Regions from separate parts of the Fictibacillus marinisediminis genome, predicted to be linked through region 1. Evidence: a T-box and tRNA genes for the amino acid it is inferred to sense, from the RefSeq annotation. Region 1 holds a T-box; the other holds one or more tRNA genes.

The links. The T-box of region 1 lies ahead of leuS (leucine--tRNA ligase). A T-box ahead of a tRNA ligase gene usually reads a tRNA of that ligase, here a tRNA-Leu.
Region 2: it has a tRNA-Leu gene. The T-box ahead of leuS (leucine--tRNA ligase) is inferred to sense a tRNA for this amino acid. The anticodon was not compared.

What each region holds. Positions count from the first base shown of each region.
Region 1 is NZ_JAIWJX010000002.1:3,036,045-3,051,842, forward strand. Features, by position in the region: gene LCY76_RS16120 (DeoR family transcriptional regulator) at 331-549, shown strand; gene LCY76_RS16125 (PRC-barrel domain-containing protein) at 678-1,325, opposite strand; gene LCY76_RS16130 (pseudouridine synthase) at 1,368-2,087, opposite strand; gene LCY76_RS16135 (DUF6884 domain-containing protein) at 2,201-2,626, shown strand; gene LCY76_RS16140 (putative polysaccharide biosynthesis protein) at 2,698-4,326, opposite strand; gene LCY76_RS16145 (BaiN/RdsA family NAD(P)/FAD-dependent oxidoreductase) at 4,490-5,746, shown strand; gene LCY76_RS16150 (sporulation protein Cse60) at 5,790-5,981, opposite strand; gene LCY76_RS16155 (putative bifunctional diguanylate cyclase/phosphodiesterase) at 6,104-8,005, opposite strand; gene LCY76_RS16160 (rhodanese-like domain-containing protein) at 8,155-8,463, opposite strand; gene leuS (leucine--tRNA ligase) at 8,491-10,908, opposite strand; T-box leader at 10,989-11,225, opposite strand; gene LCY76_RS16170 (site-2 protease family protein) at 11,306-11,983, opposite strand; gene LCY76_RS16175 (MDR family MFS transporter) at 11,997-13,190, opposite strand; gene mnmL (tRNA modification radical SAM protein MnmL/YtqA) at 13,435-14,397, shown strand; gene mnmM (tRNA 5-(aminomethyl)-2-thiouridylate-methyltransferase MnmM) at 14,394-14,966, shown strand; gene LCY76_RS16190 (tetraprenyl-beta-curcumene synthase family protein) at 15,006-15,798, opposite strand, start outside.
Region 2 is NZ_JAIWJX010000002.1:85,365-101,162, reverse strand. Features, by position in the region: rRNA gene LCY76_RS00605 (23S ribosomal RNA) at 1-2,374, opposite strand, end outside; tRNA gene LCY76_RS00600 (tRNA-Ala) at 2,636-2,711, opposite strand; tRNA gene LCY76_RS00595 (tRNA-Ile) at 2,735-2,811, opposite strand; rRNA gene LCY76_RS00590 (16S ribosomal RNA) at 2,906-4,455, opposite strand; tRNA gene LCY76_RS00585 (tRNA-Ala) at 4,615-4,690, opposite strand; tRNA gene LCY76_RS00580 (tRNA-Pro) at 4,701-4,777, opposite strand; tRNA gene LCY76_RS00575 (tRNA-Arg) at 4,781-4,857, opposite strand; tRNA gene LCY76_RS00570 (tRNA-Leu) at 4,871-4,959, opposite strand; tRNA gene LCY76_RS00565 (tRNA-Gly) at 4,973-5,047, opposite strand; tRNA gene LCY76_RS00560 (tRNA-Leu) at 5,055-5,139, opposite strand; tRNA gene LCY76_RS00555 (tRNA-Lys) at 5,158-5,233, opposite strand; tRNA gene LCY76_RS00550 (tRNA-Thr) at 5,241-5,316, opposite strand; tRNA gene LCY76_RS00545 (tRNA-Val) at 5,324-5,399, opposite strand; rRNA gene rrf (5S ribosomal RNA) at 5,410-5,525, opposite strand; rRNA gene LCY76_RS00535 (23S ribosomal RNA) at 5,589-8,526, opposite strand; rRNA gene LCY76_RS00530 (16S ribosomal RNA) at 8,858-10,407, opposite strand; gene lysS (lysine--tRNA ligase) at 10,766-12,259, opposite strand; gene LCY76_RS00520 (GreA/GreB family elongation factor) at 12,270-12,692, opposite strand; gene dusB (tRNA dihydrouridine synthase DusB) at 12,826-13,821, opposite strand; gene LCY76_RS00510 (helix-turn-helix domain-containing protein) at 13,836-14,051, opposite strand; gene folK (2-amino-4-hydroxy-6-hydroxymethyldihydropteridine diphosphokinase) at 14,003-14,530, opposite strand; gene folB (dihydroneopterin aldolase) at 14,527-14,889, opposite strand; gene folP (dihydropteroate synthase) at 14,882-15,745, opposite strand; gene pabC (aminodeoxychorismate lyase) at 15,714-15,798, opposite strand, start outside.

The sequences.
Region 1 (15,798 bases):
ATAAAGACTGCTCATTTGCTTTTTTTTCTGAAATAAAGTATAATATCGCGTAAATAGGAGGTGTGGTTGTTAAAACGTAAACGATGAATGCTTTGTTTTGTTTATTAAACAAGCGGTCATTACATGCTGCGAAGCCGCCAATCACCTGAGAAATAGAGAGAGAAATCATGATATGAAATCATGGCCAAGCAGCGAAGAACCGGTATGTGGAGTCTTCGCTTTTTATTTTAATCTCATATTTAATGAAAATTTAAACATTTTATCATAATAAATTAAAGAACTTTTACTATAATTTATTATGAACGACAATACTGTATAGGGAGTGGTTTTTTGAGTCCTTCAACTAACCGTATGTTGAACCGTGTAAAATCCATGTATCTTTTTATAAAAAGGAAAGGGACTGTTACAACACGAGAATTGGTTGAAGAATTTGGGACTACGCAGCGCACTATCCAGAGGGATCTAAATGTATTGGCTTATAACAACCTGGTCACCAGCCCGAGCAGAGGCTTGTGGCAAACAACTTCTAAAAAAGTAAAAGTATCTTAACTTGGAAAAGTAAAAAGCACCCCGTTTAAGTCCTCGAGGGCGCTGCAGCCAGACATCACATCTTGTAAAGTGCTTTTCTAATAAGATAACCCCCATCCACATGGAAAGGGGGTTTTTGTTTGTTATTCTTAAAAAAGCGGCTTTATGTCTTCCTTTTCATTCACTAAGTGGTCCTTGAGCTCAGGCTCAACGATCCACTTCTCTTCCACCCAGTTTGGTTCGCCTGCGATCGGCATGTATTTGTTGCCTTCACCTAAAAGCTTTGACCAAAACCCTTCAGCGATCTCAATGGCAACTGCTTTTTTTGAAATGGTATCAAGGATGACATCTTTAATCTTGCCGATTTTTTCTCCGTCAATGGTTTCAACCGTCCACCCATCAAATATGGAGGAGGCCATGCACTCTACAGGCTCTTCGATTTGACGTTCGTTACCCTGGTAGACAATGTCGTCATCAAGTGAAATGATATCGTGCCATGGAATATAATACGTTTCTTTATAATAAGACCTTGCAGCGACCGGATAGCCTGTACCGCTCAGCGGTGTGCTTTGTGATCCGATGCCGCTCGTTGCTGCTTGCATGTTCAGCACATTTTTATCAATAGGATCAAATGATTCTTCATTTCCGGGATCGGCCGGAACTGTTTCCTCAAACGACAGGTAACAGAGCGAAAAATCATATTTATTCAGAAGAATGCCACTTAAGTCAATGTTATCTTCCTTTGTTTCTGAGTGCTTGACTTTTTTATCGAGTAAATCGTTAGCTTTTAATAGCATAAAACATTCCTCCTTTTTCTAGCTATTACCCGATATTTCTTTTTAAAAAACCTCTCTCTCCAATAAACGTTCCAGTTCTTCTGCTGTCAGTTCTCTGTATTCTCCGAGCTTCAGCTTCTCATCAAGCTTAAGTCCTCCCATTTGAATGCGCTTTAAATAGGTGACTTTTTTCCCGACCGCTTCAAACATTCTTTTCACCTGATGAAATTTCCCTTCTGTAATGATAAGCTCAATTTCTGACACCTCTCCAGAATGAAGGATAGAAAGAGCTCCAGGCTTGGTCTTGTATCCATCTTCAAGAGTTACTCCATCATTGAACGCATCCACATCTTCCTGTGTTACAACCCCTTCAATTTTCGCATAATAGGTTTTAGGTACATGCTTTTTGGGGGATAAAAGCGAATGGGACAATTGTCCGTCGTTCGTTAGTATGAGGAGACCTTCTGTATCTTTATCCAGGCGGCCGACAGGAAAAGGTGAAAGAATTTGATCCTGCTCCTCCAAAAGATCGATGACCGTCTCCTGTACGTGATCCTCCGTTGCCGATATCACCCCAGGCGGTTTATTCATCATGAGGTAAATGGTATCTTTAAAGACCACTTCTTCTCCGTGTACAGTAACCTTCTGCATTTCAGGATTCACTTTTGTCTTGCTGTCTTTCACAGGTATTCCGTCCACGAGGACAGCACCCTTCTTTAGCAGCTGTTTCACTTCTTTTCTGGTTCCGAATCCCATATTGGCTAATAATTTATCGATTCTCATTTTTTTCTTGGACCTCATTTCTTTTTATAAGTATATTTTCCTATAAATTTACAAAATTTTGCTTTATAATTAGTAAACGCGGGTATTTTAGTACTATAGGAGGAGATTGTTAGATGAAACGGAAAATCGGCCTGCTGGCGACTGCCAGAAAGAAACTGAACCATCCCGCAGCAGCTATAGATTTATACATAAGTCCTTTGTTCTTAAAATCTGTTCATTTTGCAAAGCAGAATTATGACGCATTTTATTTTTACAGCGCAAAAGAAGGGTTTCTTACTCAGGATCAGTGGATCGAGCCCTATAATGTTTCGATTAAGAATTTTTCCTCAAAGGAAAAGCACGATTGGGCGCGGAAAGTCGTAGAAGAGCTGCTAAACCATGAAAAACCGGAAGAATGCACTGTTTATTTGCATGGAGGCTGGGTTTACAGAGAACATCTTCAGCCAGAGCTGGCTAAGGCCGGCTTCCAGTTTGAAGTACCACTCGAAGGCTATAGTATCGGCAATCAGCTGAAATGGTACGATGAACAAAATGATTAAAGGAAAGCTAGACACTACTTCAATGCCAACCTCTTTTATCCCAGAAAAGAAGGCCCAAAAGGACCTTCTTTTTACGTTGCTTTCTTTTTTTTTCTTTTCAGGAAACTGAACCGCTGTCCCAAGACAATCTGTATCAAACCAGATTTGTAGGAGAGGGCGAAATAAACGAGCCCTCCTGAGAGAATTCCAGCTGCCAGAACGGCAATGCCTCTGGTCTTCGTATAAACCCCATGAAATGAACTTTCAATCGGAGCTTTGATGACATAAACAGCGGCTGCCATAGCCAAACCGAAAGCAAAGATCAGGATGGCTCGGCGTAATACCCATTTGAACGAGAATTCTCCATATTTCTTAATCACATACAGATTGATTAAAATGGAAACCGTGTACCCGATGTTGGTAGCAATTATTGAGCCGACGCCTTTCCATAAATAAATGAGAGGAATGTTTAGGGTCAGCTTAAACAAGATGCCGACTAAAAGACTGAACAGCGCGTATTTTTGCCGGTTTAACCCCTGCATGATCGCCGCGGTAACCGTAAACATCGCAAACCATATTCCCGATAGAGAATACCAGCGCAGAAGCTCGCCGCCCAGCTTGATGTCGTTGAGTGTAAAGAGCGTTCCATAGGCTGGATACGCAAGGACCGATAAACCGACTGCTGCTGGCACTGTTAAAAACAAAGTGATCTGAAAAGATTGTGTGATCTGCTTGTTTAACGCGTCATAATCCCCTTCTGTATAAGACTTTGTGATGATGGGAATAAGGGTTAGAGCAAATGCCGTCGCAAGGGACACCGGAATCATAACAAGCTGATGTGATGTCTGTGTGACCATCGCAAATACATCTTCTGCCTTCGGCTGGCTGTAGCCTGTCCGCTGCAGTGTGTTAACAATCGTAAACTGATCAATAATTTTATAGAGCGGGATTGCAAGTCCAACGGCTACAAAGGGCACCGCATACGAAACAATCTCGCGGTAGATTGCTGGCAGTGAAACCCCCGAATCCACAGTGGACTGTTCGTACATTTTTTTCAAATAAGGACGCCGTCTGTTCCAGTACCATAGGAGAACAAGCAGTCCTCCCACTGCCCCTACCGTCGCAGCAAAAGTTGCAAGGCCTACCGCAGTGGTCAAGGTGCCATTCAGCACATGGATGACAACGTAGCTCGCAATAAGAATAAATAATATTCGTATGATCTGTTCAACCACCTGGGAAACTGCTGTTGGTCCCATGGATTGAAATCCTTGAAAGTAACCTCTGATCAGGCTCATGGAAGGAACAAAGATAAGAGCAGTACTTACCATCCGAATAACAAAGGTAATATCATCTACAGTATTTCCGTTCCCGCCATGTTTTCCAAGGATGTTTGACGATAACACGGGAGCGATGAAATAAAGGACAAGAAATGCGGCAAAGCCGGTCAACGTCATGATGAACAATCCAGATTTCAGCAGCTTCCGGCCTGTGGCGTAATCGCCGAGAGCGTTATATTTTGATACAAACTTTGAAACGGCCAGCGGTACGCCCATCGTTGCGATACTTAGAAGAATCGTGTAAGGATTATAAGCGTATCCGTATAGTGCAAGACCTTTTGTTCCCACAAGAGCATTAAACGGAACAATATAAATCAATCCGATAAATTTTGAAAAGAATGTTGCTGCAGTTAAAATTAACGTTCCTCGCAATAACCGAGACATGAATCCATCTCCTACTATTTAGTGCTGCAAATAAGCATACTTTAATTTGGTCTTCTTGAACAACATTAGTATTGTAACATAAGCACTCTGCAGAGACAGAGTTTTTCATTTCACAAAATTTATGGTATCTTTTTGGTTGTAATAAAAGGAAGCAGGTGCATACATGAAATATGATGTAGTGGTTATTGGAGGAGGCCCTTCCGGTTTGATGGCCTCGGTCGCTGCAGCATCAAAGGGCAGCCGCGTGCTGCTCATTGATAAAGGAGACAAGCTTGGCAGAAAGCTTGCTATTTCAGGAGGAGGCCGGTGCAATGTAACGAATCGGCTCCCGATTGATGAAATTATTAAACATATCCCCGGCAACGGGCGTTTTTTATACAGTGCGTTTTCAATCTTTAACAATGAAGACATCATCTCTTTTTTTGAAGGGCTTGGTATCGCTCTGAAAGAAGAAGACAACGGGAGGATGTTCCCTGTCAGCAACAAGGCCGGCGATGTTGTGGCTGCACTCTTAAAGAAAATTGAATCACTGAACGTAAAAATCTGGACAAACACCCCAGTAGAAACCGTCAATTACACAGACGATCATGTAAAAGAAGTTGTTCTAAAAAACGGTACCGTCATTCCTGCGAAAGCTGTCATTATTGCAGTCGGAGGAAAATCGGTCCCTCATACCGGCTCAACAGGAGACGGCTATGCCTGGGCAAAAAAAGCAGGGCACACCATTACAGAGCTGTATCCTACAGAGGTTCCGATCACCTCTTCGGAACCTTATGTTAAATCCAAAACACTGCAGGGTATTTCTCTCCGCCAGGCAGAGCTTTCCGTTTGGAATCCGAAGGGAAAGCTGATCAAATCTCATAGAGGGGACATGATCTTCACGCATTTCGGAATATCCGGACCTGCTGCCCTGCGATCAAGCCAGTATGTTGTAAAAGCACTGAAGAAGTTTGAAACCAAATCGATAACGATGTCCATTGATTCTTTTCCGGATCAAAAAGAAGAAGAACTGTTTCAATCCGTAAATAGCCTCTTAAAAGAAGATCCGAAAAAAGCGATAAAAAATGTTCTGAAAGGCTTTCTGCCAGAACGATATTTGCTGTTCTTATTGGAGAAAGCGAACATATCGCTTGATGTGACGAGTGAACACCTTAACAAACAAAGCCTGCGCCAGTTCGTCTCAATGCTTAAACGATTTTCATTTGAAGTGAACGGTACACTTTCCATCGAGAAAGCGTTCGTAACAGGCGGCGGTGTTTCCATCAAGGAAATTGAACCAAAGAGCATGGCCTCAAAAATGAAAGAAGGACTTTATTTCTGCGGAGAAGTTTTAGATCTGCATGGCTATACTGGCGGCTATAACATAACGGTTGCCTTCGTAACCGGACATTTGGCAGGTACGAATGCTGCAATACATTAAGAAAAGGGACCTCCTCAGCTCATGCCGAGGGAGTTCCCTTTTTTTATTCAATATAAATAACCATTATAGAATAGGAGTATATGGTAGGTTCCTCTTCCTCCCTTAAACTGTCACTGATCGAAACCTGATACTTGATATCTTTGATGTTCGATTCATGGAGGTTCTCCAAAAAGCCGTTAACCGCTTCTTCCAGGTCAGCTTCATGTTCTTCATCAAACAACTTTATTTTCAGCATACTCCAGCACCTCCTGGGTATGTTTTCCCTATCACTTAAGTCGAATCCTTTGTAAAAACTCCACTAGTTTTGAAGAGTGATCTCCGTTTTGTCGACAAGGAAAAATGAAATTTATCTTATATTCACCTTGGTGATAAGTGTTTCTGGAAGAATTCTTCGCATTTTGTCGGAGATAACGGCTCGCTGTAAAAATATCCTTGCCCGATCAAACAGCCTTGAGAAAGCAGAAATTCCACCTGCATCCGATCTTCTATACCCTCTGCGATCACATTAAACTGTAAGTTGATTCCCATATCAATAATCGTTTTGACAAGCGCTTGCCCCCGAAAGCTTTCGAGGCTATCATCCAAAAATGATTTATCGATTTTCAAAGTGTCGATCGGAAGTACCTTTAAGTAGCTTAATGAGGAATAGCCGGTTCCAAAATCATCGATGGATATTTTCAAACCTAGATCTTTCAGTCTTTTGATATTAGGAATGGAAGAATCAAAGTCTTGCATCATCCCTTCTGTGATCTCCAGTTCAAGAAAAGAAGGGTCCATATCAAAAGAAGCAAGAATCTTTTTTATCCTGTCAGGAAACCCCGGATCCTCCAGCTGTTTCACCGAAATATTCACAGCGATGCTCAGTTTTTCATGCCCTTCGTTCTGCCAAACTTTATTTTGCCGGCATGCTTCTTCTATCACCCAATCACCAATGGGAATGATCAGCCCTGTATCTTCAGCCACCGGAATAAAATCAGATGGCGGAATGTTGCCGAATTCCGGGTGTTCCCAGCGGATTAACGCCTCTGTACCAATTATCCGCCCCGTCGGCAGGTAAATTAAGGGCTGGTAACAAAGGGTAAACTCTTGACGATGAACGGCTTTGCGAAGGCCATTCTCCAGATGCATCTTCACCCTCATTGATTCGTTAAGAGAAGCATTGAAAAATTGATAATTATCCCTACCTTTTTCTTTTGCATCGTACATGGCAGTGTCAGCATTTTTGATGAGTTCGTCCACATCAAGTCCATGTCCCGGATAAAAGGAGATACCAAGGCTAAGCGTAGTGAAAATCTCATGACCTCTGATCAGGATGGGCTTTTTAAACTGATTCAAAATACGCAAAGAAAGCTGTTTCACTTCCGCTTCGTCCGTATTTTCAATCAATAGAATAAATTCATCTCCGCCTCGGCGAAACACGTGGTCCGTAGGGCGGACAAGATTTTTCAGCTGAAAGGAAACCTGTTGAAGCAATAAGTCACCAAAGCGGTGGCCGAGCGTATCATTTATTATTTTGAAACGGTCTAAATCAACAAACATCACAGCGATCCTGCTTTTGCTGATGTCTGCTTCAAACATTTTCTGTTCCAGCACTTCCTGAAACCTGTGCCTGTTCGGTAATCCAGTCAAATCATCATGATAAGCCATGTGGTCAATCGTGCTCTCTGCTTGTTTTCGGTTGGTGATATCATAAAGAATTGAACTGAAGTCAACCAGTTCACCAGATTCGTCAAGGATTGGAATCCCACGGTCCTGGATCCATCGTATTTCTCCGTTTGGCCTCGTAATACGGTACTCGCTGGTCACCGTTTCTCCGCGTGCTATCTTCTTCGCTCTCTTTTCAATGATTGGATAATCTTCAGGATGAATGACTTTCTTCCAAAGCTCAACATCTTGAATGAACGTATCCAAGCTGTATCCATAAAGTTTTTCAATTCCCGGGGTGATCATCAGTTTGTTCTGTTTAAGATTATGTGACCAGATGGCAACATCAATCGTATCAAAAATATCCTGAAGCCTTTCCCGGCTTTTTCTAAGCTCATCCATCGTGGACTTGTGCTCTTCAATTTCTTTTTCAAGAAAAGCGCTGTTCTGCTTATGTTTGTTAGCAACCCGGAAATACATAAATATGAGAATAAGAGCAAACACTGCATCAAATAAAAGGTCAGCCAGATTGTTTTGCAAATAGCCAGTTTGTTCAATAAACATGCGGGCTGCGAATAGAAGTATGAAAAAATAGTGTAGGTTTTGTTTATGCATGTCTATCCTCCAGAGTCGTTATATTCTTATATCGGCTCATTCGTTAAGTTTATTGAAGAAAAAATAAAGGTAATTTATGTAAAAAGTAAAACTGCATGAAAAAAACCGGCTGCTCAATAGCAGCCGGTTCTTTTATGTCTTAACTAAAGTTATTCTGAATCCTTGCCATAGGCCATCATACCGCCAACCATGTTCTTCACTTTATAACCGTTTTCCTGTAAAAAATGAGCTACATTCTCGCTTCTTTTTCCTGAGCGGCAGATGAGGATATGCTCCTCGTCTTTGTTGATCTCGTCTAAACGATTTGGAACTTCCATCATTTTGATATGCTTCGCCTCGGAAATTTTTCCTTCAGCGACTTCTTCATCCTCACGAACATCAATGAGAGAAATTGTTTCACCCTTTTTCAGCTTGCTTTTTACTTCTTCGGGAGTGATCGTTTTGATTTGATCTTCCATTATATTCACCTCTGTCAAAGTCTTTTATTAATTGGCTACGATGTTCACGAGCTTGCCAGGAACCGCAATCACTTTACGTACCGTTTTGCCTTCGATGCTGCTTTGGACCGCATCGCTATCCATCGCTGCCTGCTCCATGTCTTCTCTCGTTATATCAGCCGGTACGCTAAGCTTGGCTTTTACTTTACCGTTGATCTGTACAACGATTTCCACTTCTTTTTCCACTAGTTTCGCTTCGTCCCACACCGGCCAAGCTTCGTATGCGATAGACCCGCTGTGCCCTAGCTTTTCCCATAACTCCTCAGCAATATGCGGAGCGATCGGGGAAAGCAGCTTCACAAACCCTTCAGCAGCATACTTAGGAAGTACGTTTTGCTTATTGGCTTCGTTAACGAATACCATCAATTGAGAGATTCCTGTGTTAAAGCGAAGCCCCTCAAAATCTTCGGTGATCTTTTTCACCGTTTGATGATATACACGTTCAAAGGAATCTGTACCATGCTGATCTTGAATGGACGTGTTAAGCTCACCGTTATCTGCAACAAGCAGACGCCATACACGGTCAAGGAATCTGCGGGATCCATCCAAGCCGGTCGTACTCCATGCGATGGATGCATCTAGCGGTCCCATGAACATTTCATACATACGCAGAGTATCTGCTCCGTGGGAAGCTACGATTTCATCCGGGTTAACCACATTGCCTTTGGATTTACTCATTTTTTCATTGTTTTCACCAAGAATCATTCCCTGGTTGAACAACCGCTGAAACGGCTCTTTTGTGGAAACTACGCCTAGATCGTAAAGAACCTTATGCCAGAATCGCGCGTACAGCAAGTGAAGTACCGCATGCTCTGCACCGCCGATATAGATGTCCACCGGCAGCCAGTGCTTGATTTTCTCTGGATCTGCCAAAGCTTCACTGTTTTTAGGATCGATGTACCTTAGATAGTACCAGCAGCTTCCTGCCCATTGCGGCATGGTATTCGTTTCACGGCGTCCTTTCAAGCCGGTTTCCGGATCAACGACATTCACCCAGTCTTCTACGTTAGCTAAAGGGGATTCACCTGTGCCGGACGGCTTGATCTCTTTGACGATTGGCAAGCGCAGCGGAAGCTCTTCTTCTGGGACGTGTGTCATTGTTCCATCTTCCCAAAGGATGATCGGGATTGGTTCTCCCCAATAACGCTGGCGGGAGAACAGCCAGTCACGCAAACGGAAAGTGATTTTCTTTTCACCCTTGTGATTCTCTACAAGCCAGCTGTTCATTTTCTCAATGGCTTCTTCTTTTTCAAGACCGTTCAAGAAATCTGAATTAACATGTTTGCCGTCTCCTGCGTAGGCAGCTGTCTGTACGTCTCCGCCTTCTACGACTTCGATAATCGGAAGGTCAAATTTCACAGCAAATTCATGGTCACGCTCATCATGCCCAGGAACGGCCATGATCGCACCTGTACCATAGGTGGCAAGTACATAATCAGCGATCCAGATTGGCACCTTCTTGCCGTTTACCGGATTAACGGCATATGCGCCTGTGAACACACCGGTTTTTTCTTTGGCCAGCTCTGTACGCTCAAGATCGGATTTGGTTGCTACATCATTCTTATATTGTTCTACTGCTTCACTCTGCTCTTCTGTTGTAATTTCATTCACATAAGAGTGCTCAGGAGCAAGGACAAGGTACGTCGCCCCAAAAAGCGTATCCGGACGAGTCGTAAACACCGTTACCTGTTTGTCATGTCCGTCAATTCCAAAATGAACTTCCGCACCTTCTGAACGGCCGATCCAGTTTCTTTGCATCTCTTTCAAGCTTTCAGGCCAATCCAGCTCTTCCAAATCTTCAAGCAAACGGTCCGCATAAGCCGTAATTTTCAGCATCCACTGTCTCATCGGCTTACGGACGACGGGATGGCCGCCCCGCTCGCTCTTGCCGTCGATGACTTCTTCATTGGCAAGTACTGTGCCAAGCGCTTCACACCAGTTAACAGGCACTTCATCAACATAGGCCAATCCTTTTTTATACAGCTGGATGAAAATCCACTGTGTCCATTTGTAGTATTCCGGATCAGTTGTGTTTACTTCACGGTCCCAGTCATAAGAGAAGCCTAGCTCTTTGATCTGGCGGCGGAATGTATTGATGTTCTTTTCAGTAAACTCGGCAGGGTCATTACCGGTATCAAGCGCATATTGCTCAGCCGGAAGACCGAACGCATCCCATCCCATTGGGTGTAGCACGTTATAATCCTGCATGCGTTTCATTCGGGAAAGGATGTCCGTTGCTGTGTAACCTTCCGGATGTCCTACGTGAAGACCGGCTCCAGACGGGTAAGGAAACATATCCAGTGCATAGAATTTCTTCTTGGAGTATTCCTCTTCCGTTTTGAACGTTTTATTCTTTTCCCAGTACTGCTGCCATTTCGGCTCAATCTTTTTGTGATCGTAATGCATATTTTCTCTTCCTCCCTGTCACTTACATTCATCCTTTAGCAAATTAAAGGCAAAATAAAAAACCTTCCGCCCCTAAATCATTCAGGGACGAAAGGTTGTGTTTATGTCATCATAACCTGCCGCGGTACCACCCACATTAGCGCAAAAGAACACGCTCGCTCATTGGTCCCTTAACGCGGGTGTACGGCAAAAGCTAAAGCTTTCTTTTCACTTTTGCAACTACAAGGTGAGTTCAAAAAGGTTCAGGGTTGACTTGCACCGTCCGTCAACTCTCTATATCCTTCTGCTTTTTTACTGATCCTTATCATCGTAATTTACCATATTTAACTTGTATTGTATGAATTCAAACGTCAAATGTCAAGTCTGCTTGCTACTCAGCTTAGCCCTTTTTTCCTAGTTATATACCAGATTCAAAGAATGGCCGGATCAAGCTGTCCACCAAGTTCGCCACATAAGGAACAATTGTATTAAAAATCGGATAGATGGTATATCTGTCCAGCGGCGTAATGATAAGGATCAAAAAAATGATCACACCAATATGTTCATATTGAATCATCTTGGCCCTGATTCGGTTAGGTGCCAAGTCTTCCAATACACGATAGCCATCCAAAGGCGGGATCGGCAATAAATTAAACACAAACAGCAGAACATTCAAATAAACGAGCATGTTGATCATCTTGTCGATAAAGTCGACTCCCTTTTCCGGCACACTGTCCACTACACCGGTTGAAAAGAGGGCATAAAAGATGATAACTCCTATTATTGCAATTAAAATATTGCTCAGAGGTCCCGCGATTGATACGAGAATGCTATATAAATGAGGACGTTTAAAATTCCTGCGGTCCACAGGCACTGGCCGAGCCCAGCCAAAACCGGCGATCAATAAAAGGATCGTACCGATCGGATCAAGATGGGCAACAGGTGAAAGCGTCAATCGGCCCTGGTCTTTAGCCGTAGAATCACCGCACAGATACGCTGCATAAGCATGAGCAAATTCATGAACCGTAAACGCAATAACCAATGAAATAATGACAAAAGGCATCTCTTGTAAGTTAAAAGCCAAGAAGTTTTCCATTCAGCTCTCCTATCTAACCTGTCTTTTTCTGTGAAAGGCCTCCAACAGCAATCTTCCGGTCATAGATTTGAGTAAGCACAATACTGATCATAAACAAAACAAAAATCACGCCGAAAACAGACTTCATTCCCCACACATCTGCAAGAATTCCGCCAAAAGACGGGCCGATCATCCGCCCGGCCGTTGCCGTACTGTTGACGATTCCCTGATAAAAACCTACCCTTCCTGCCGGAGCCAGATCATTGGCGATGGACGGCACACCCGGCCAGACGAACATTTCACCTATCGTCAAAATGACCATGGCTCCCATAAAACCTGAGAATGCTTCGGCACGGCTGACCGTTACAAATGAAACGATAAAAATAAGATAGCCTACGAGAATTTGAGTTTTTGTTGAAGTAATCCAGTGTTTTAATATGTAGGCCAGCACGGGCTGCAGCAATACGATCAATGCTCCGTTAACTGTCCAAAGCAGACTGTAAAGCTTCAGGCTTATCCCCGCCTCCTGCGTAAAAACGGCAATGGTCGATTGCCATTGCACATAGCTGATCCAGGCCAGCAAGTAACCGCCGCACAAAATCAGAAGCCCGGTAAAGATGGTTTTGTTCTTAATCTTAGAATCTTGCGTTAAAATCGTTTCTGGTGCAATTTCGGAAGCTTTATTGCTGATACCCTTATACCCGAACAGAACGAGCAGGAAAAACAGCGCACAAAGCAATGCGTTACCGACAAAAGACCATTGAAAGGAATAGGAAGCGACAAGCCCACCGCATGCCGCACCGGCAGCAACACCGACGTTCTGAGCGACATAGATGGCGTTAAACGCTTTTCTTCCTCCTTCTTTCCAAACGGTTCCCGCCATCGCGTACATCGATGGAAAAGTAATACCCATGCCAAAACCGATGACAGCCAGGAGAGAAGCGTAGAACATAAAATCATGATAAAAAACAAGCATAATCAGGGCTGCCAATGTGACAGATACACCAGTGAGTATGGCTCTGTATCCCCCAAGACGGTCAAACACAATACCCCCGGCAAGATTCCCGAGAACCCCCGCTCCTGAGTTACACATGAGCACGATGCCGGCGACTGTCAATGACTTGTGAAGATGCTCATGGATATAAATGGTATTCACCGGCCACAAAAACGATGCTCCCGTAACATTCAGGACCATTCCAATCACCAGCAGCCAAAGCGGTCTAGGCAATCAAAGCCCCCCTAACAAGAAAGAAATACCCCTAAGTATTGTAGAGCTTTTTATGCCCGGTGACAATCCGCAGATACGCCTTTTCCCATAAAATCACTCATTTTCTTCCTGTTGGAGATTTGCTCCCCCCGTGCTAAAATGGCTTGTAGTGTGTAAGAAGGGGCTTGGGTATAGCTCAGGCGCCCGAATGCGGGATTTCAGCTCAAAACGGCCCTTTCAGCTTTTCTAACTAAGGAGTGACACAATGTCTCAATCGATTATTCCCGCCCATTATGGCGATAAACGTTTTTATACATGGAATCAGCATCTGCGGAGCCATTTTAATGAGAAGATTATTAAGATTCCGCTGGATGGCGGGTTTGACTGCCCGAATCGTGACGGGAAAGCTGCTTATGGCGGCTGTACGTTCTGTTCTCAGAGCGGGTCCGGTGATTTTGCCGGAGACCGGCGGGATGACTTGATTACCCAGTTCAACACCGTTAAAGAACGCATGCACCTCAAATGGAAAAAGGGGAAATATCTCGGGTATTTTCAAGCCTTCTCCAACACATACGCACCGGTTGAAAAACTTCGCGAAATGTTTGAGACGGTCTTGGAACAGGAAGGTGTAGTAGGCCTTGCGATCGCGACCCGCCCGGATTGTCTCCCTGATGATGCAGTTGAATATCTCGCTGATCTGAACGAACGGACCTATCTATGGGTGGAGCTTGGTCTGCAAACGGTCCATGAACGGACAGCTCTGCTTATTAACCGTGCACACGATTATCAAACGTATGTTGATGGCGTTAATAAGCTCCGTAAGCATAATATTCGTGTATGCTCCCACATTATTAACGGGCTTCCCCTGGAAACACCTGAAATGATGATGGAGACCGCGAAAGAAGTCGCCAAGCTCGATGTGCAGGGCATAAAGATCCATCTGCTGCACTTGTTGAAAAAAACGCCGATGGTAAAGCAATATGACCAGGGAATGCTGGAATTTTTAGATTTTGATACGTATGTCGGGCTCGTTTGCGACCAGCTCGAAATCCTTTCCCCTGACATGATGATCCACCGTCTCACTGGTGACGGACCGCCTGATCTGCTGATTGGGCCGATGTGGAGCATGAACAAGTGGAAAGTACTGAATGCCATTGAATCCGAAATGGAACGCAGGGACAGCTTTCAAGGGAAATTTTATAAAAAGGAAACGGTACAACCACTATGAAGATCCAGGGTATACTTCCGTTTGCACGGACATTGCTGGAAAGTGCGGTTCTAAAAGGCAGTGCTGTCATTGACGCCACATGCGGAAATGGCCATGACACATTATTCCTTTCCCGCCTCGTCGGAAGAGAGGGCAATGTTTTTGGTTTTGATATACAAGAAGAGGCGATTGTAAACACTAGAAAACGTCTGCTGGAGCATGAGGCCGAAAATAATGTAACGCTTTTTAACACCGGACATCATCATATGAAATCATATATCCCAGATTCGTTTCACGGAAAAATAGCCTGTGCTGTTTTTAATCTCGGCTATTTGCCTGGCGGAGATAAAGAAATTGTAACTCAGAGTGAATCCACCATCGAAGCCATTAACCAGCTTTTTGATCTGCTGGCGCCGGGAGGCCTTGCTGTATTGGTGATCTACCACGGACACCCGGAAGGAAAAACGGAAAGAGACGCAGTTATGGAATATGCTCAGGGCCTCGATCAGCAAATGGCTCATGTCCTGCAGTACGGATTCATCAACCAAAAGAACGATCCTCCCTTTATTGTCGCCATTGAGAAAAGATAAAAAGGAGTGGAATCTGCCGCAGCAGTTTCCGCTCCTTTTTTAGATGGAAGGTCTTACTCTTTGCATTAGTCTTCGGTTCATATAGAAAAAGAGAGTATAGCTTCCGCCCATTCTCATGATTTTTCCTGCCGTCTTTTTAATTCCCGGATGGCGGTCGACTTTTTGGTCAGCCAGATAGATGCCTAATAGACCACGGTTGATCAATTTATGAAACTTGCGGTCTGGCAGGCGGTCAATGCTGTTATCCGCTTGCTGGACGAAATGCCCAAACCGCTCAAGAAGCTGATTGCCGTTTTCGTAATAAGAGCAAAAATTAAGGTCGCCGCCCTCTTTATCTTCTTCCTGATCCACAAAATAGTCGAGCAGAATATGAAGGCCTTGCACCCACGGAAAGTAGCCGTTCTTAATGACTTTCACTTGTTCCTTCGTAAGGCTTTCCTGTGATGCATACGAAACGAGGCAAAAAATACCGAGCGTTGAACCTGTACAAGCTGAGAACTCATACCAGCTCATCGCTGGGATAGAATCTTTATGGCTGCTGAACCAAGCCTGCAGCCGCGGAACTCTTTCTTCAATGACCACGTGCTTATGTATTTGCAGATCACAATAATAGTGAGCCAAATCAAGCAATGAATCTGAGATTGAATCGTAATGCGGTATTTCACTAAGAATGGTCTGGCAGGTTTGAACAAGGCTCCATAAATAATCCCCGTCATTCTGATCATCCCTCATGCGATAATAATTTTTGCGTTCTGCACCCGGTGTAAGCGCATGAATCATGGATTCGTGAAGAGCCTCAAAATCCAGCGGGTCCAGCGATGTGCTTCTGTCA
Region 2 (15,798 bases), 3.0 Mb from region 1:
TTGTGCCTTTACACTCTGCGAATGATTTCCAACCATTCTGAGGGAACCTTTGGGCGCCTCCGTTACAATTTAGGAGGCGACCGCCCCAGTCAAACTGCCCACCTGACACTGTCTCCGAACCGGATCACGGTTCCAGGTTAGAATTTCAATACAGTCAGGGTAGTATCCCACCGACGCCTCCATCGAAGCTGGCGCTCCGACTTCTCAGGCTCCTACCTATCCTGTACAAACTGTACCAAAATCCAATATCAAGCTGCAGTAAAGCTCCATGGGGTCTTTCCGTCCTGTCGCGGGTAACCTGCATCTTCACAGGTACTATAATTTCACCGGGTCTCTCGTTGAGACAGTATCCAAGTCGTTACACCTTTCGTGCGGGTCGGAACTTACCCGACAAGGAATTTCGCTACCTTAGGACCGTTATAGTTACGGCCGCCGTTTACTGGGGCTTCAATTCAGAGCTTCTCCCGTAAGGGATAACCCCTCCTCTTAACCTTCCAGCACCGGGCAGGTGTCAGCCCCTATACTTCGCCTTGCGGCTTCGCAGAGACCTGTGTTTTTGCTAAACAGTCGCTTGGATCTATTCACTGCGGCTCTCTCGGGCGTTAACCCTATCAGAGCACCCCTTCTCCCGAAGTTACGGGGTCATTTTGCCGAGTTCCTTAACGAGAGTTCTCCCGATCATCTTAGGATTCTCTCCTCGCCTACCTGTGTCGGTTTGCGGTACGGGCACCTCTTTCCTCACTAGAGGCTTTTCTTGGCAGTGTAGGATCAGGGACTTCGGTACTGTAATTTCCCTCGCCGTCACAGCTCAGCCTTCACGATTGCGGGATTTGCCTCACAATCAGCCTAACTGCTTAGACGCGCATTTCCAATCGCGCGCTCTCCCTACCTTCCTGCGTCCCCCCGTCGTTCAAACGGAAAGGAGGTGGTACAGGAATTTCAACCTGTTGGCCATCGCCTACGCCTTTCGGCCTCGGCTTAGGTCCCGACTAACCCTGAGCGGACGAGCCTTCCTCAGGAAACCTTAGGCTTTCGATGGACAAGATTCTCACTTGTCTTTCGCTACTCATACCGGCATTCTCACTTCAAAGCGCTCCACCAGTCCTTCCGGTCTGACTTCACTGCACTTCGAACGCTCCCCTACCACTGTACCTTACGGTACAATCCATAGCTTCGGTGATACGTTTAGCCCCGGTACATTTTCGGCGCAGAGTCACTCGACCAGTGAGCTATTACGCACTCTTTAAATGGTGGCTGCTTCTAAGCCAACATCCTGGTTGTCTGGGCAACTCCACATCCTTTCCCACTTAACGTATACTTTGGGACCTTAGCTGATGGTCTGGGCTGTTTCCCTCTTGACTACGGATCTTATCACTCGCAGTCTGACTCCCGCGGATAAGTCTCTGGCATTCGGAGTTTGACTGAATTCGGTAACCCTGTGGGGGCCCCTAGTCCAATCAGTGCTCTACCTCCAGGACTCTAGCCGCGAGGCTAGCCCTAAAGCTATTTCGGGGAGAACCAGCTATCTCCGTGTTCGATTGGCATTTCACCCCTACCCACACCTCATCCCCGCACTTTTCAACGTGCGTGGGTTCGGGCCTCCATTCAGTGTTACCTGAACTTCACCCTGGACATGGGTAGATCACACGGTTTCGGGTCTACGACAACGTACTATGGCGCCCTATTCAGACTCGCTTTCGCTGCGGCTCCGCCTTATCAGCTTAACCTTGCACGTTATCGTAACTCGCCGGTTCATTCTACAAAAGGCACGCTGTCACCCGTTAATGGGCTCCAACTACTTGTAGGCACACGGTTTCAGGATCTCTTTCACTCCCCTTCCGGGGTGCTTTTCACCTTTCCCTCACGGTACTGGTTCACTATCGGTCACTAGGGAGTATTTAGCCTTGGGAGATGGTCCTCCCGGATTCCGACGGGGTTTCACGTGTCCCGCCGTACTCAGGATCCACTCAGGAGGGAACGAAGTTTCAACTACAGGGCTGTTACCTTCTTTGGCTGGCCTTTCCAGACCGCTTCATCTACCCCGTTCCTTTGTAACTCCATGTTGAGTGTCCTACAACCCCAGAGGGCAAGCCCTCTGGTTTGGGCTGATTCCGTTTCGCTCGCCGCTACTCAGGAAATCGCATTTGCTTTCTCTTCCTCCGGGTACTTAGATGTTTCAGTTCCCCGGGTCTGCCTTCTCATATCCTATGTATTCAGATATGGATACCATCCCATTACGGATGGTGGGTTCCCCCATTCGGAAATCCCCGGATCAATGCTTACTTACAGCTCCCCGAGGCATATCGGTGTTCGTCCCGTCCTTCTTCGGCTCCTAGTGCCAAGGCATCCACCGTGCGCCCTTTCTAGCTTAACCTTTAACCGAATCAGCTTTTCAGCTGAATCGTTTCACATGATCGTTAGATCATGGGTCTTGCATAATCAGCGCACAACTAATGAATTAGTTGGCTTTGTTTGGATGTTTCGTTATCTAGTTTTCAAGGAACATGGCTACAACGCTGTGTAACCTTCTGTGTTACATGCACCGAGTAATCGCAGGTGCATATCGGCGTTGTCTTCAAGAGACAACTTTCATATTATACCGACTAAAAAAGAAAATATCAACTATATTTTCTAGTGGTGGAGCCTAGCGGGATCGAACCGCTGACCTCCTGCGTGCAAGGCAGGCGCTCTCCCAGCTGAGCTAAGGCCCCATCTTGTCTGTATGAAAATGTTATGGTGGGCCTAAATGGACTCGAACCATCGACCTCACGCTTATCAGGCGTGCGCTCTAACCAGCTGAGCTATAGGCCCATGCACCATATTATAGATGAGAGAAGTTCTCTCAAAACCAAACAAAAGCTCAGGTAAGTTCATGAGGCATCTAAGTGCACTCATGTCTCCATAGAAAGGAGGTGATCCAGCCGCACCTTCCGATACGGCTACCTTGTTACGACTTCACCCCAATCATCTGTCCCACCTTCGGCGGCTGGCTCCTAAAAGGTTACCCCACCGACTTCGGGTGTTACAAACTCTCGTGGTGTGACGGGCGGTGTGTACAAGGCCCGGGAACGTATTCACCGCGGCATGCTGATCCGCGATTACTAGCAATTCCGGCTTCATGTAGGCGAGTTGCAGCCTACAATCCGAACTGAGAGTGGCTTTTTGGGATTGGCTCGGCCTCGCGGCTTTGCAACCCTTTGTACCACCCATTGTAGCACGTGTGTAGCCCAGGTCATAAGGGGCATGATGATTTGACGTCATCCCCACCTTCCTCCGGTTTGTCACCGGCAGTCACCTTAGAGTGCCCAACTGAATGCTGGCAACTAAGGTCAAGGGTTGCGCTCGTTGCGGGACTTAACCCAACATCTCACGACACGAGCTGACGACAACCATGCACCACCTGTCACTCTGTCCCCCGAAGGGGAAAGTCCTATCTCTAGGATGGTCAGAGGATGTCAAGACCTGGTAAGGTTCTTCGCGTTGCTTCGAATTAAACCACATGCTCCACTGCTTGTGCGGGCCCCCGTCAATTCCTTTGAGTTTCAACCTTGCGGTCGTACTCCCCAGGCGGAGTGCTTAATGTGTTAACGTCAGCACTGAGGGTGGAACCCCCCAACACCTAGCACTCATCGTTTACGGCGTGGACTACCAGGGTATCTAATCCTGTTTGCTCCCCACGCTTTCGCGCCTCAGCGTCAGTTACAGGCCAAAAAGCCGCCTTCGCCACTGGTGTTCCTCCACATCTCTACGCATTTCACCGCTACACGTGGAATTCCACTTTTCTCTCCTGCACTCAAGTTCCCCAGTTTCCAATGACCCTCCACGGTTGAGCCGTGGGCTTTCACATCAGACTTAAAGAACCGCCTGCGCGCGCTTTACGCCCAATAATTCCGGATAACGCTTGCCACCTACGTATTACCGCGGCTGCTGGCACGTAGTTAGCCGTGGCTTTCTGGTCAGGTACCGTCAAGGTACCGGCAGTTACTCCGGTACTTGTTCTTCTCTGACAACAGAGCTTTACGACCCGAAGGCCTTCATCGCTCACGCGGCGTTGCTCGGTCAGACTTTCGTCCATTGCCGAAGATTCCCTACTGCTGCCTCCCGTAGGAGTCTGGGCCGTGTCTCAGTCCCAGTGTGGCCGATCACCCTCTCAGGTCGGCTACGCATCGTCGCCTTGGTGAGCCGTTACCTCACCAACTAGCTAATGCGCCGCGGGCCCATCTGTAAGCGTCAGCACAAGGCCGACTTTCAAAAAAGAAACAGGCGTTTCTCTTTATCATCCGGTATTAGCTTCGGTTTCCCGAAGTTATCCCCGTCTTACAGGCAGGTTACCCACGTGTTACTCACCCGTCCGCCGCTAACCTCAGAGAGCAAGCTCTCTTTGGTTCGCTCGACTTGCATGTATTAGGCACGCCGCCAGCGTTCATCCTGAGCCAGGATCAAACTCTCCAATAAAGTGTTTGATATAGCTCTTAAAGTTTAAAAATTGATGGGATTGTAAAATCCCTGACTTACCTGGCTTTTGTTTGGTTTTCAAAGAACTAATGCGCTGCTTCGAACAGCAACTTTCATATCATACCCATTAAAAAAGAAAATGTCAACACATTTTCGAAATGGTGGAGCCTAGCGGGATCGAACCGCTGACCTCCTGCGTGCAAGGCAGGCGCTCTCCCAGCTGAGCTAAGGCCCCTTAACAAAGATGGTCGGGAAGACAGGATTTGAACCTGCGACCCCCTGGTCCCAAACCAGGTGCTCTACCAAGCTGAGCCACTTCCCGATATGGCGCGCCCTGAGAGATTCGAACTCCCGACCTTTTGATTCGTAGTCAAACACTCTATCCAGCTGAGCTAAGGGCGCATATAAATTTAATTGGTGCCGAGGGCCGGACTCGAACCGGCACGGTAGTCACCTACCGCAGGATTTTAAGTCCTGTGTGTCTGCCAATTCCACCACCCCGGCAGGCAGAAAAAAATGGAGCGGAAGACGGGATTCGAACCCGCGACCCCAACCTTGGCAAGGTTGTATTCTACCACTGAACTACTTCCGCATCCGTATGGTGCGGGTGAAGGGACTCGAACCCCCACGTCATAAGACACTAGATCCTAAGTCTAGCGCGTCTGCCAATTCCGCCACACCCGCATATAAAATTTTTGAAAATGGTGAGCCATGAAGGACTCGAACCTTCGACCCTCTGATTAAAAGTCAGATGCTCTACCAACTGAGCTAATGGCTCTTGAAAGTGGTGCCGGCTAGAGGACTTGAACCCCCAACCTACTGATTACAAGTCAGTTGCTCTACCAATTGAGCTAAACCGGCGAAATAATGGTGGAGGATGACGGGTTCGAACCGCCGACCCCCTGCTTGTAAGGCAGGTGCTCTCCCAGCTGAGCTAATCCTCCATATGTATATGCCTGGCAACGTCCTACTCTTACAGGGGGAAGCCCCCAACTACCATCGGCGCTGAAGAGCTTAACTTCCGTGTTCGGTATGGGAACGGGTGTGACCTCTTCGCTATCGCCACCAGACATATTTTGAGGTATATTCCCTCAAAACTAGATAACTTCTTCATCCAAACTTCTGATTATTTTAAGGATAAGCCCTCGACCGATTAGTATCTGTCAGCTCCACGTGTCACCACGCTTCCACACCAGACCTATCAACCTCATCATCTCTAAGGGGTCTTACTCACTTAACGTGATGGGAAATCTCATCTTGAGGGGGGCTTCATGCTTAGATGCTTTCAGCACTTATCCCGTCCACACGTAGCTACCCAGCTATGCCCCTGGCGGAACAACTGGTACACCAGCGGTGTGTCCATCCCGGTCCTCTCGTACTAAGGACAGCTCCTCTCAAATTTCCTGCGCCCGCGACGGATAGGGACCGAACTGTCTCACGACGTTCTGAACCCAGCTCGCGTACCGCTTTAATGGGCGAACAGCCCAACCCTTGGGACCTACTTCAGCCCCAGGATGCGATGAGCCGACATCGAGGTGCCAAACCTCCCCGTCGATGTGGACTCTTGGGGGAGATAAGCCTGTTATCCCCAGGGTAGCTTTTATCCGTTGAGCGATGGCCCTTCCATGCGGAACCACCGGATCACTAAGCCCGACTTTCGTCCCTGCTCGACTTGTAGGTCTCGCAGTCAAGCTCCCTTGTGCCTTTACACTCTGCGAATGATTTCCAACCATTCTGAGGGAACCTTTGGGCGCCTCCGTTACAATTTAGGAGGCGACCGCCCCAGTCAAACTGCCCACCTGACACTGTCTCCGAACCGGATCACGGTTCCAGGTTAGAATTTCAATACAGTCAGGGTAGTATCCCACCGACGCCTCCATCGAAGCTGGCGCTCCGACTTCTCAGGCTCCTACCTATCCTGTACAAACTGTACCAAAATCCAATATCAAGCTGCAGTAAAGCTCCATGGGGTCTTTCCGTCCTGTCGCGGGTAACCTGCATCTTCACAGGTACTATAATTTCACCGGGTCTCTCGTTGAGACAGTATCCAAGTCGTTACACCTTTCGTGCGGGTCGGAACTTACCCGACAAGGAATTTCGCTACCTTAGGACCGTTATAGTTACGGCCGCCGTTTACTGGGGCTTCAATTCAGAGCTTCTCCCGTAAGGGATAACCCCTCCTCTTAACCTTCCAGCACCGGGCAGGTGTCAGCCCCTATACTTCGCCTTGCGGCTTCGCAGAGACCTGTGTTTTTGCTAAACAGTCGCTTGGATCTATTCACTGCGGCTCTCTCGGGCGTTAACCCTATCAGAGCACCCCTTCTCCCGAAGTTACGGGGTCATTTTGCCGAGTTCCTTAACGAGAGTTCTCCCGATCATCTTAGGATTCTCTCCTCGCCTACCTGTGTCGGTTTGCGGTACGGGCACCTCTTTCCTCACTAGAGGCTTTTCTTGGCAGTGTAGGATCAGGGACTTCGGTACTGTAATTTCCCTCGCCGTCACAGCTCAGCCTTCACGATTGCGGGATTTGCCTCACAATCAGCCTAACTGCTTAGACGCGCATTTCCAATCGCGCGCTCTCCCTACCTTCCTGCGTCCCCCCGTCGTTCAAACGGAAAGGAGGTGGTACAGGAATTTCAACCTGTTGGCCATCGCCTACGCCTTTCGGCCTCGGCTTAGGTCCCGACTAACCCTGAGCGGACGAGCCTTCCTCAGGAAACCTTAGGCTTTCGATGGACAAGATTCTCACTTGTCTTTCGCTACTCATACCGGCATTCTCACTTCAAAGCGCTCCACCAGTCCTTCCGGTCTGACTTCACTGCACTTCGAACGCTCCCCTACCACTGTACCTTACGGTACAATCCATAGCTTCGGTGATACGTTTAGCCCCGGTACATTTTCGGCGCAGAGTCACTCGACCAGTGAGCTATTACGCACTCTTTAAATGGTGGCTGCTTCTAAGCCAACATCCTGGTTGTCTGGGCAACTCCACATCCTTTCCCACTTAACGTATACTTTGGGACCTTAGCTGATGGTCTGGGCTGTTTCCCTCTTGACTACGGATCTTATCACTCGCAGTCTGACTCCCGCGGATAAGTCTCTGGCATTCGGAGTTTGACTGAATTCGGTAACCCTGTGGGGGCCCCTAGTCCAATCAGTGCTCTACCTCCAGGACTCTAGCCGCGAGGCTAGCCCTAAAGCTATTTCGGGGAGAACCAGCTATCTCCGTGTTCGATTGGCATTTCACCCCTACCCACACCTCATCCCCGCACTTTTCAACGTGCGTGGGTTCGGGCCTCCATTCAGTGTTACCTGAACTTCACCCTGGACATGGGTAGATCACACGGTTTCGGGTCTACGACAACGTACTATGGCGCCCTATTCAGACTCGCTTTCGCTGCGGCTCCGCCTTATCAGCTTAACCTTGCACGTTATCGTAACTCGCCGGTTCATTCTACAAAAGGCACGCTGTCACCCGTTAATGGGCTCCAACTACTTGTAGGCACACGGTTTCAGGATCTCTTTCACTCCCCTTCCGGGGTGCTTTTCACCTTTCCCTCACGGTACTGGTTCACTATCGGTCACTAGGGAGTATTTAGCCTTGGGAGATGGTCCTCCCGGATTCCGACGGGGTTTCACGTGTCCCGCCGTACTCAGGATCCACTCAGGAGGGAACGAAGTTTCAACTACAGGGCTGTTACCTTCTTTGGCTGGCCTTTCCAGACCGCTTCATCTACCCCGTTCCTTTGTAACTCCATGTTGAGTGTCCTACAACCCCAGAGGGCAAGCCCTCTGGTTTGGGCTGATTCCGTTTCGCTCGCCGCTACTCAGGAAATCGCATTTGCTTTCTCTTCCTCCGGGTACTTAGATGTTTCAGTTCCCCGGGTCTGCCTTCTCATATCCTATGTATTCAGATATGGATACCATCCCATTACGGATGGTGGGTTCCCCCATTCGGAAATCCCCGGATCAATGCTTACTTACAGCTCCCCGAGGCATATCGGTGTTCGTCCCGTCCTTCTTCGGCTCCTAGTGCCAAGGCATCCACCGTGCGCCCTTTCTAGCTTAACCTTTATCGACGATTGATCAGCTTCCAATCTCTTCGTCAGCTTTGTTCTTCCGGTGCTCATGTAGGCGAACTACACTCCGCTCCTCCAGAACTTCGCTTCCTCGATCTTGTCGCTGCTGAATCGTCTTAATTGTTACTAAATCAGCGCACAACTAATGAATTAGTTGGCTTTGTTTGGATGTTTCGTTATCTAGTTTTCAAGGAACATGGTCCGTGCGCGCAAAAAAATGCGTCACATAACCTCTATTGTTTGAAAGAAACGATGTTCTTTCAAAACCAAACAAAAGCTCAGGTAAGTTCATGAGGCATCTAAGTGCGCTCATGTCTCCATAGAAAGGAGGTGATCCAGCCGCACCTTCCGATACGGCTACCTTGTTACGACTTCACCCCAATCATCTGTCCCACCTTCGGCGGCTGGCTCCTAAAAGGTTGCCCCACCGACTTCGGGTGTTACAAACTCTCGTGGTGTGACGGGCGGTGTGTACAAGGCCCGGGAACGTATTCACCGCGGCATGCTGATCCGCGATTACTAGCAATTCCGGCTTCATGTAGGCGAGTTGCAGCCTACAATCCGAACTGAGAGTGGCTTTTTGGGATTGGCTCGGCCTCGCGGCTTTGCAACCCTTTGTACCACCCATTGTAGCACGTGTGTAGCCCAGGTCATAAGGGGCATGATGATTTGACGTCATCCCCACCTTCCTCCGGTTTGTCACCGGCAGTCACCTTAGAGTGCCCAACTGAATGCTGGCAACTAAGGTCAAGGGTTGCGCTCGTTGCGGGACTTAACCCAACATCTCACGACACGAGCTGACGACAACCATGCACCACCTGTCACTCTGTCCCCCGAAGGGGAAAGTCCTATCTCTAGGATGGTCAGAGGATGTCAAGACCTGGTAAGGTTCTTCGCGTTGCTTCGAATTAAACCACATGCTCCACTGCTTGTGCGGGCCCCCGTCAATTCCTTTGAGTTTCAACCTTGCGGTCGTACTCCCCAGGCGGAGTGCTTAATGTGTTAACGTCAGCACTGAGGGTGGAACCCCCCAACACCTAGCACTCATCGTTTACGGCGTGGACTACCAGGGTATCTAATCCTGTTTGCTCCCCACGCTTTCGCGCCTCAGCGTCAGTTACAGGCCAAAAAGCCGCCTTCGCCACTGGTGTTCCTCCACATCTCTACGCATTTCACCGCTACACGTGGAATTCCACTTTTCTCTCCTGCACTCAAGTTCCCCAGTTTCCAATGACCCTCCACGGTTGAGCCGTGGGCTTTCACATCAGACTTAAAGAACCGCCTGCGCGCGCTTTACGCCCAATAATTCCGGATAACGCTTGCCACCTACGTATTACCGCGGCTGCTGGCACGTAGTTAGCCGTGGCTTTCTGGTCAGGTACCGTCAAGGTACCGGCAGTTACTCCGGTACTTGTTCTTCTCTGACAACAGAGCTTTACGACCCGAAGGCCTTCATCGCTCACGCGGCGTTGCTCGGTCAGACTTTCGTCCATTGCCGAAGATTCCCTACTGCTGCCTCCCGTAGGAGTCTGGGCCGTGTCTCAGTCCCAGTGTGGCCGATCACCCTCTCAGGTCGGCTACGCATCGTCGCCTTGGTGAGCCGTTACCTCACCAACTAGCTAATGCGCCGCGGGCCCATCTGTAAGCGTCAGCACAAGGCCGACTTTCAAAAAAGAAACAGGCGTTTCTCTTTATCATCCGGTATTAGCTTCGGTTTCCCGAAGTTATCCCCGTCTTACAGGCAGGTTACCCACGTGTTACTCACCCGTCCGCCGCTAACCTCAGAGAGCAAGCTCTCTTTGGTTCGCTCGACTTGCATGTATTAGGCACGCCGCCAGCGTTCATCCTGAGCCAGGATCAAACTCTCCAATAAAGTGTTTGATATAGCTCTTAAAGTTTAAAAATTGATGGGATTGTAAAATCCCTGACTTACCTGGCTTTTGTTTGGTTTTCAAAGAACATTTTGTATCAAACTTCAACTATTAAGCTGTCGTTTGCCGTCGCTCATTGGCGACTTTATTATATTACCATGCTGTCATCAGCCTGTCAACATTCTTTTTAAAAAGTTTTTATCAAGTTTGTTGAACTCATAAGCTTTGCAGCGACAGGTAATAATATACCACCTATTTAAACACCTTGCAATACTATTTAAGAAAAAAGTTTCAATTTCGTGTAAAAACATATAAAACCGCCTGCACACTGCATGCAGGCGGCGTTAAATTCTTTTGTTATTACTTGTCGGTATGGCGCATTTGCGGGAATAACAGTACATCACGGATTGAAGGTGAGTCTGTCAAAAGCATGATAAGGCGATCGATTCCGATCCCCAGGCCGCCAGTAGGAGGCATACCGTACTCAAGCGCTTCTACAAAGTCCTCATCCATCATGTGAGCCTCATCGTTCCCTTGGTCACGCTCTTTGAGCTGTGCTTCAAAACGCTCTCTTTGATCGATTGGATCATTAAGCTCAGAAAATGCGTTAGCGTGCTCACGGCCCACGATAAACAATTCAAACCGGTCAGTGAATCTTTCATCTTCAGGATTCTTCTTAGCAAGCGGAGAAATCTCAACTGGGTGGCCATATACAAATGTAGGCTGAATGAGCGTCTCTTCGACGAAGTGTTCAAAGAACTCGTTCACAATATGCCCATAAGACATGTTTTCTTTCACAGGAACATTATGTTCTTTAGCAAGGGCGAATGCTTCTTCCCTGCTCATCTGCGGCCAGAAGTCTACACCTGTTGCTTCTTTTACTGCATCAACCATGTGCACCCGTTTCCAGCGAGGTTCGAGGTCAACTTCGTATTCACCGTATTTCACAGTCGTGCTGCCGTGTACTTCTTTAGCAATATGAGCGATAAGATTTTCAGTAAGTTCCATAATATCATGATAATCTGCATAGGCTTCATAAAGTTCTATCATTGTAAATTCAGGATTATGACGAGTAGATACTCCTTCGTTTCTGAATACCCGGCCAATCTCATAAACCTTTTCCAAACCGCCGACGATCAGGCGTTTCAAATGAAGCTCGATAGCGATCCGCATGTAAAGCTCCATATCAAGCGCGTTATGGTGCGTAATGAACGGACGTGCAGATGCACCGCCAGGAATAGAATGCATGGTTGGCGTTTCTACTTCCAAGTAGCCGTGATCATCCAGGTAGCGTCTCATTGAACGGATTATTTTACTGCGGGCGATGAATGTGTCTTTTACTTCAGGGTTCATGATTAAATCTACATAACGCTGGCGATAGCGCTGTTCCACATCTTTAAGGCCGTGGAATTTGTCAGGCAGCGGACGAAGTGATTTCGTAAGCAGCTGAAAGTCTTTCGCTTTTACAGAAAGCTCTCCAACTTTAGTTTTAAAGACCGTACCAGTAATTCCGACAATGTCACCGATATCGATCGTGTTGAACAGCTCATACTGATCCTCGCCTACTGCATCGGTTCTTACATAGATTTGAATTTGTCCAGTCAGATCCTGAACGTGCGCAAATCCGGCTTTCCCTTTTCCGCGCTTGGTCATGATGCGTCCAGCAATGGTTACTTCAATGCCTTGCTCCTCCAGGTCTTCTTTCGATAGATCCTGATATTGCTCAGTAATGTCTGCCGCTGTATGGGTGCGGATATATTTAGTGCCGAACGGATCTTTCCCGCTTTCACGGATGCTGTTCATTTTTTCTCTGCGGACACGCAGCAAATCATTTAATTCTAAATCCTGGCTCATGAAAACTCTCCTACCTTTTGCAATTTTGTATGTTTATGATTTTATATGAAATATGGCCCCCCGGAAGGGAGATATGAATCTTAGCGTTCAGAGGCTTGCCGATTACCGCTTGGGCTACCGGGGAATCCGCGGCAATTTTAAACTCTCTCGGATCGGCTTCAAATGGATGTACGATCGTATACGTCATCTCATCCTGAAATTCAAGTTCCAGCAATGTGATTGTAGAACCTACTTCCGCCGTTTGTCCGGGCTCTTTTTCACTGGAGAGAATCCGGGCATGGAACAGGACTTGTTCGAGCTGTTTGATCCTCTTGTCTAAAAAAAGGCCTTCATCCTCAGTGCGGCAGTGTACTTTTTCCTCGATTAAACTTCTAAGCTCATGCTTTAGCCTCCTGGTGCCTTCGTTCGTAAGCAAAACCGTTTCATGGTTCATTTGCTTTTCCTCCATATCATTATTAAAAATAATAATTTTGAAAACACCAGGAAGCCTTTATTAAGAAAACATAAGTGCAACAAAAGCCAGAATTGGGTTCTGGCTGTTAGTAAGATTCAATAGGGCGATTGGCTCAGCTCACTTTACCTTGCTGTTTAGCTTCTACTTCTTCAATATAGCCGTAGAGGAGCTTGCTCATTTCATCCCTTGTTGTTTTTGTATTTACTTCGTTTCGGACCGTTCCTGTTTTAGGAAGGCCTTTTAAATACCATGCAGCGTGTTTGCGCATCTCACGAACGGCCACATCTTCACCCTTGAGATCAATGAGGCGGTCCATATGAAGCATGCAAATATCGATCTTTTCTCTTGGTGTCGGTTCTGCAGGAATTTCTCCTGTTTCAAGGAACTGAACGGTGCGATAAAGCATCCATGGGTTGCCAAGCGCCGCGCGGCCGATCATAACGCCATCTACGCCATAGGTTTCAAGCGCATGTTTGGCATCGTGCGGAGTAGAGATGTCTCCGTTTCCGATTACCGGAATCGAAACACTTTCTTTTACTTGCTTGATAATGTCCCAGTTCGCTTTTCCTTCATACATCTGCACGCGCGTGCGCCCGTGCACAGATACTGCAGCACCGCCGGCACGTTCCACCGCCTGTGCGTTTTGCACAGCGAAGATATGGTCTTCATCCCAGCCGACACGCATTTTTACAGTAACCGGCTTTTGCACAGCATCTACTGTAGCTGCAACCATCTCATAGATTTTGTTTGGGTCTAACAGCCATCTTGCTCCAGCATCACATTTCGTGATCTTAGGCACAGGGCAGCCCATATTGATATCTATAATATCGGCATTTGTATTTTTATCTACATACTTTGCTGCCGCAACAAGAGATTCGCGTTCTCCTCCAAAGATCTGAAGGCTGAGCGGTTTTTCCCTCTCATCTACATACAGCATTTTTAAAGATTTTTCGTTCTCGTACAGAATACCTTTATCGCTTACCATTTCGGCACAAACGAGCCCCGCTCCAAAATCTTTGGCGATCAGGCGGAATGCCGGGTTGCAGACACCTGCCATAGGTGCAAGCACAACGGGATTCTTCATGGTAATAGCACCGATTTTCAACATTCTTTTCACCCCGCTTATTTTTGAACATGGTCTTGCGTTAATTCATCTATAGAAACCTGAAAGATCGTTGCAATCTTAATCATAAGTTCTTCCTTCGGTTTGCGGTTTCCGCGTTCTACTTCTCCAAGTATAGAAACAGAGATCCCCAAGTCCTTCGCAAGGCCTTCTTGTGTATAGCCTTTCAGTTTTCGAAAGGCCCGTATTCTCCTGCCCCACTTTTCCTCTTCCATATATGCACACCTTCTTTATTCTGCAGCTGTCTGAAGACGTCATCCAATGATACGTCTGTATCTGGGAATGTGAGATCTGGAGCAATCTCAAATAACGGAATCATCACAAAAGCACGTTCCAGCATACGGGGATGCGGAATGTGCAGCTGTTCTGACTGTATACGTTCACTATTATACAACAAAATGTCAAGGTCGATTGTTCTGGGACCCCATCTGATTTTCCGTGTTCTTTCCAGATGGTTCTCGATTTCCTGGGTTATGCTCAGTAAATCTTCAGCAGACAGGCTCGTCTGCAGTTTTACCGCCAGATTCAGAAAAGGAGGCTGATCGGTGTAGCCGACCGGTTCTGTTTCATACAGTGATGATATCGTTTCCACTTTAATAGCGGGATGGTCATTTAATGCATCGATCGCCTTCTGGATATACTCTTCCCGGTTCCCAAGGTTGGAACCAAGCGAAAGGTAAACACTATTCATCAGGCTCTGCTCCGGGTTATCTCTATGGCAACAGAGTCATAATGGCCCGGGATAGGCGGATCCGGTTTAGTAACTTTAACCGTGCATTGCTGAATCAGCGGGTAACTGGAAAGAAGGGCAGAGGCAATGCTTTCCGTTACCGTTTCAACCAATTTCTTCGGTTCGCCTTCTACAATTTCTTTTACCGTTGAATAAATGTCACCGTAGTTCACTGTTTTTTCAAGGTCATCCGTTGTACCGGCTGCCTGAAGATCCATCTCAAGAATCAGATCGGCGAAAAATCGCTGGCCCAGTTTATTCTCTTCAGGAAAAACACCATGATAGCCATAAAACGAAAGGCCGTTCATATATATTTTATCCATGCGTCTTCATCCTTTTTCCGAGCATGGCATCCATCATTCTTGCCATGCGGCTCATTTCTTTTACATCATGGACGCGTACAATCGTACATCCCCGTTCAATGCCAAGGCATACTGTGGCGCCCGTTCCTTCCATTCGTTCATCCACCGGAAGATCGAGGGCATTCCCGATCATGGATTTTCTTGATGTTCCTAGGAGTACGGGATATCCCATCGCCACGATCTGGTCGAGGTTCCTCATCGTTTCAAGGTTCTGCTCATATGTTTTGGCAAAACCGATTCCAGGATCTAAAATGATGTTCTCCGGCTTCACGCCTTCTTTCGAAACAATGGCGATGCTCTTGTTCAGATCGGCAATGATATCAGGCATCAATTCTGCATAATCACGATCACTCCGATTATGCATAAGGATGATGGGTACGTTGAGCTTTGCTGCTGTGGAGGCCATCTGATCATCCGCCTTAGCTCCCCATACATCATTAATGATATGGGCTCCGGCAAGAATGGCTTTTTCAGCGACTTCTGCTTTGTACGTATCGATGGAAATCGGAACGCTCACTTCGCGGGAGACTGCCTCAATTACCGGGACGACACGCCTTAACTCTTCCTCTGCTCCAACCTTCTCACCGCCTGGACGGGTGGATTCTCCCCCGATATCAATAATATCGGCTCCGTCTTCTACCATTTGCTTGGCATGCTCAACTGCTCGTTGAATCGTGTTGTATCTGCCGCCATCAGAAAAGGAATCCGGAGTGGCATTTAATATTCCCATGACATAGGTTTTCTTGGATAGATCCAGCGTGTATGGGCCACAGGATATGAGATGATTAATATTCTTGGCTGTTACTGTCTGTCCCATAATAGGTTCTCCCTTCAAACAATTCATCAATGCTCCATAGACTTTTGCTGCAT